2 regions of the Kitasatospora sp. NPDC043949 genome follow, and region 1 is predicted to be linked to the other one. Evidence: riboswitches for the same ligand, from Rfam matches in the RefSeq annotation. Region 1 holds a riboswitch; the other holds the start of a gene.
The links. Region 1 has a riboswitch for cobalamin ahead of AC07AL_RS33085 (ribonucleoside-diphosphate reductase subunit alpha). Riboswitches for the same ligand answer to the same signal wherever they lie in the genome.
Positions count from the first base shown of each region.

Region 2: it holds a riboswitch for cobalamin, as region 1 does, so the genes downstream of both, AC07AL_RS18555 (cobalamin biosynthesis protein) here and AC07AL_RS33085 (ribonucleoside-diphosphate reductase subunit alpha) in region 1, are expected to answer to the same signal.

Region 1 is NZ_JBWKEQ010000059.1:16,517-18,708, forward strand. It holds gene AC07AL_RS33080 (hypothetical protein) at 1-278, opposite strand, end outside; cobalamin riboswitch at 583-708, shown strand; gene AC07AL_RS33085 (ribonucleoside-diphosphate reductase subunit alpha) at 901-2,192, shown strand, end outside.
Region 2 is NZ_JBWKEQ010000020.1:67,458-69,649, reverse strand. It holds gene AC07AL_RS18560 (alpha/beta hydrolase family protein) at 1-247, opposite strand, end outside; cobalamin riboswitch at 512-643, shown strand; gene AC07AL_RS18555 (cobalamin biosynthesis protein) at 751-1,719, shown strand; gene AC07AL_RS18550 (cobyric acid synthase) at 1,716-2,192, shown strand, end outside.

The sequences.
Region 1 (2,192 bases):
TGGGGGTGCGCCTGGGGGTTCGGCTGCCACTGCGGCGGCAGCTGCTGCCCTGGCGGTCCCGGCTGCGGCAGCGGAGGCTGCCCCGGCGGACCGGGCTGCGCCACCGGCTGCGCGGGCGGCACCGGAGGCCCGTACGAGGCCGGCGGCGGCCCGAAGCCCCCGCTCGGCGGCAACACCGGACCGGGCACCACCGGCGGCTGCTGACCGTGCGCGTCCCCCGGCCCGGTGGGAGGCGTTCCCTGCGGACCCTGCCCGGGTGCGCCAGTTCCGTCGCTCACGCGCCCCCTCGCTTCGCTCGATGATCGCTTCGCGAAACGCGCCCCTCGGCGCTTCGCTCGCTCATGCGCCCAGATCGTAGGGCATGCCCGCGGCAACCGGTCCGCCCGGTGACCGTTCCGTATCGAAACCAGGACGCCGGGGCCCGGAATCAGGGCGCCGGAAGCCCGGAATCAGGGCGCCGGAAGCCCGGATCCGAGGCGCCCCAAGGCCACGACCCGCCCCCTCCCGGCACCACCGGTTATCGCTCCGACACACCGCGCCGTACTACATGTGGGGTCGCATCAGAGAGACACCACTAGATGTATGCTCAATCCTGCTGTCGATGCAGGGGAACCCGGTGCGAATCCGGGACTGCCCCGCAGCGGTGAGCGGGCGGCTACCAGTAGCCGCCCCGCGAGTCCGAGTACCTGCCGACGGTGTGCGCACGGGCCCTCCCGCAGAGGCCGCGCCAGCACGAGAACTACCTTCCGGGCCTCGCGGGCGGGCCGGGGACGCCACCGTCGCGCGACGCTTCCTGCGTACGTGCCGTGCTCCCCTGCCCCGAACGGCCCGGTACCCCCCGATCACCGCCGCCGATCGCCGCCAGGAGAGAGCGCCTTGACCACCGCTGCCTCAGCCACCCTGCCCGCCCAGGGCACCGGCCCCGCCCCCACCGACCCGACGGTCTCCGACCCCGGCGGCGCGCTCCTTCGGCTGCTCACCGACCGCAGCGTCGATCTCCCCCAGGTGGACCCCGGCCATGTCGCCGCCGCCGCGCTGCGTGGCCGCCACGCCGGCTCGGACTTCGCCGAGCTGCGCGGGCTGGCCGTGGACGCCGCCGCGTCGATGATCGCCGAGGACCCCCAGTACTCGAAGCTGGCCGCCCGGCTGCTCGCCCTGGAGATCGTCGACGAGGCGAACAGCCAGGGCTCGCGCTCCTTCGCCGCCTCGATCGCCGTCGGCCACGCCGAGGGCCTGATCGGCGACACCACCGCCGCCTTCGTCACCAAGCACGCCGCCGCCCTGGACGCGCTGATCGACGCGCACGGCGACGACCGCTTCGAGTACTTCGGCCTGCGCACCGTGCAGTCCCGCTACCTGCTGCGCCACCCGATCACCCGCAAGGTCATCGAGACCCCGCAGCACTTCCTGCTCCGCGTCGCCTGCGGCCTGGCGGTCGGCGACAGCGAGCAGTCGGTGCGGGAGGTCGCCGAGCTGTACGGCCTGATGAGCCGGCTGGAGTACCTGACCTCCTCGCCGACCCTGTTCAACTCCGGCACCCGGCACCCGCAGATGTCGAGCTGCTACCTGCTCGACTCCCCGCTGGACAACCTGGACTCGATCTACAACCGCTACGCGCAGATCGCCCGGCTGTCCAAGCACGCCGGCGGCATCGGCCTGTCCTACTCGCGCATCCGCTCGCGCGGCAGCCTGATCCGCGGCACCAACGGCAAGTCCAACGGCATCGTCCCGTTCCTGCGCACCCTCGACTCCTCGGTCGCCGCCGTCAACCAGGGCGGCCGCCGCAAGGGCGCGGCCTGCGTCTACCTGGAGACCTGGCACGCCGACATCGAGGAGTTCCTGGAGCTCCGCGACAACACCGGCGAGGAGGCGCGGCGCACCCACAACCTCAACCTGGCGCACTGGATCCCGGACGAGTTCATGCGCCGGGTCAACGCCAACGAGGACTGGTCGCTGTTCTCCCCCGCCGACGTGCCCGAGCTCGTCGACCTGTGGGGCTCCGACTTCGACGAGGCCTACCGCAAGGCCGAGCTGGCCGGCAAGGCCGTGCGCACCATCCCCGCGCAGACCCTGTACGCCCGGATGATGCGCACCCTGGCGCAGACCGGCAACGGCTGGATGACCTTCAAGGACGCCTCCAACCGCGCCGCCAACCAGACCGCGCTGCCCGGCCGCACGGTGCACTCCTCGAA
Region 2 (2,192 bases), on a different contig from region 1:
CGACGGCGTGGCCGTGGTCGTCCCATTCCACGGCCCAGCGGCCGGGGCGCAGGCTCTCGGGGCGGCGGTTGAAGGTGATCCGGCCCGCGGCGAGGCTCCGCACCAGGACGGGGCCGGACTCCCGGGCGGCGCTCGCCGGGTGGACCAGCCGTTCGGAGGCCCGGCGGCCGATCACCAGGACGGCGGCCCCGGCGGCCCCGGCGCCGACGACGGCGGCCGCCACGACGGCCGCGGTTCCCCAACGCATATCGCTCCCCGCTCTGCTGGTCTTGGACCGGACGGTGTCCGGGCGGTGTCCGGGCACCAGTTCACCGGGGGGCCGCGCGGGCGGCCACCGGGCTGGGCCGTCCGGGGCACGGCGGGGCCTCGGGCTGGGCGGGCGTCAGGCAGGGCGGGGCGGGCGGATCGGAGGTGGCGACGGGGCTCCGAGGTGTGACCAACCCCTCCGTGACCTCGGTTGACTCCCGGTTCGGCCGCGTGATGGGATCCTGGGGCCAAACGGAGGCATGCAGAGGAAGCCGGTGCGAGTCCGGCGCGGTCCCGCCACTGTCACCGGGGAGCACGCTCGGAACATTGCCACGGCGGACCGTCAGAAGCCGCTGGAAGGCCCGGGGGTGTGTCCGACCCGGAAGCCAGGAGACTCTCGCCCCCGGTACGTCGATCCAGGGCGCGGACCCTGAGTGAGGACACGCACGCGATGCAGGCTGCCCCGCCCCGCCGGACCCCACGCGGCCTTCCGCCGAACCCGCCGTGCGCCCGCTGACCCGCGCCGCCGCGTTCGCGCTCGGCGCCGCCGCGGGCTTCGCCGCGGACGCCCGCTTCGCCGACCCCCGGCGCGGCCACCCGGTGGCCGTCTTCGGCGGTGCGGCGACCCGGCTGGAGCGGCGGGTGTGGCAGGACGACCGGGTGGCCGGCGCCGGGTACACGGCGCTGTGCGTCGGCGCGGTCGCGGCCGGCGCGGTGGCCCTGGACCGTACGGTGGGCCGGCGTCCGCTGGGCCGGGCCGCGCTGGCGGCCGCCGCGACCTGGACGGTGCTGGGCGGCACCTCGCTGACCCGGGAGGCGCGCACCATCGGCCGGTCGCTGGCCACGGGCGACCTGGCGGCCGCGCGGGAGCGGCTGCCGCACCTGTGCGGGCGGGACCCGAGCGCGCTGGACGGGCCTCAGATCGCCCGCGCGGTGGTCGAGTCGGTGGCCGAGAACACGGCGGACGCCGTGGTGAACGCGCTGGTCTGGGGCACGCTGGCGGGCACCCCGGGGCTGCTGGCGTTCCGCGCGGTGAACACGCTGGACGCGATGGTCGGCCACCGCTCGCCGCGGTACGCCCGGTTCGGCTGGGCCTCGGCCCGGCTGGACGACGTGGCGGGCTGGCCGGGCGCCCGGCTGACGGCTCTGCTCACGGTGGCCGCCGCGCCGCAGCCGAAAACGGCCTGGCGGGTCTGGCGGCGGGACGGTTCGGCGCACCCGAGCCCGAACGCGGGCCAGGCGGAGGCGGCCTTCGCGGGCGCGGTGGGCGTCCGGCTGGGCGGGACCCTCCAGTACGGGGAGCGGGTGGAGCACCGGCCGGTGCTGGGCGCGGAGTTGCGGCCGGTGACGGCGGACGACATCGAGCGGGCCTGCGTGCTCTCCCGGCGGGTGGGCGCGCTGGCCCTGGGTACGACGGTCGCGGGGCACGTCGCGCTGCGCTTGCTGACGACACGGTGGAGGGGAAGGGCATGAGCAACGCACTGCTGGTCGCGGGGACGACCTCGGACGCGGGCAAGAGCGTGGTGACCGCGGGCATCTGCCGCTGGCTGGCCCGGCAGGGGGTGCGGGTCGCGCCGTTCAAGGCGCAGAACATGTCGCTGAACTCCTTCGTCACCGCCGACGGCGCCGAGATCGGCCGGGCGCAGGCGATGCAGGCGCAGGCGGCCAGGGTGGAGCCGGAGGCGGCGATGAACCCGGTGCTGCTGAAGCCGGGGGCGGACGGCCGCAGCCAGGTGGTGCTGCTGGGCCGGCCGGTCGCCGAGGTGGGCGCGCTGGACTACCGCGAACGCAAGCCCGTCCTGCTGGAACGGTCGCTGGAGTGCCTGGCGGATCTGCGCCGCCGCTACGAGGTGGTGGTCTGCGAGGGCGCCGGTTCGCCCGCCGAGATCAACCTGCGGGACCGGGACATCGCCAACATGGGCCTGGCGACGGCCGCCGGGCTGCCG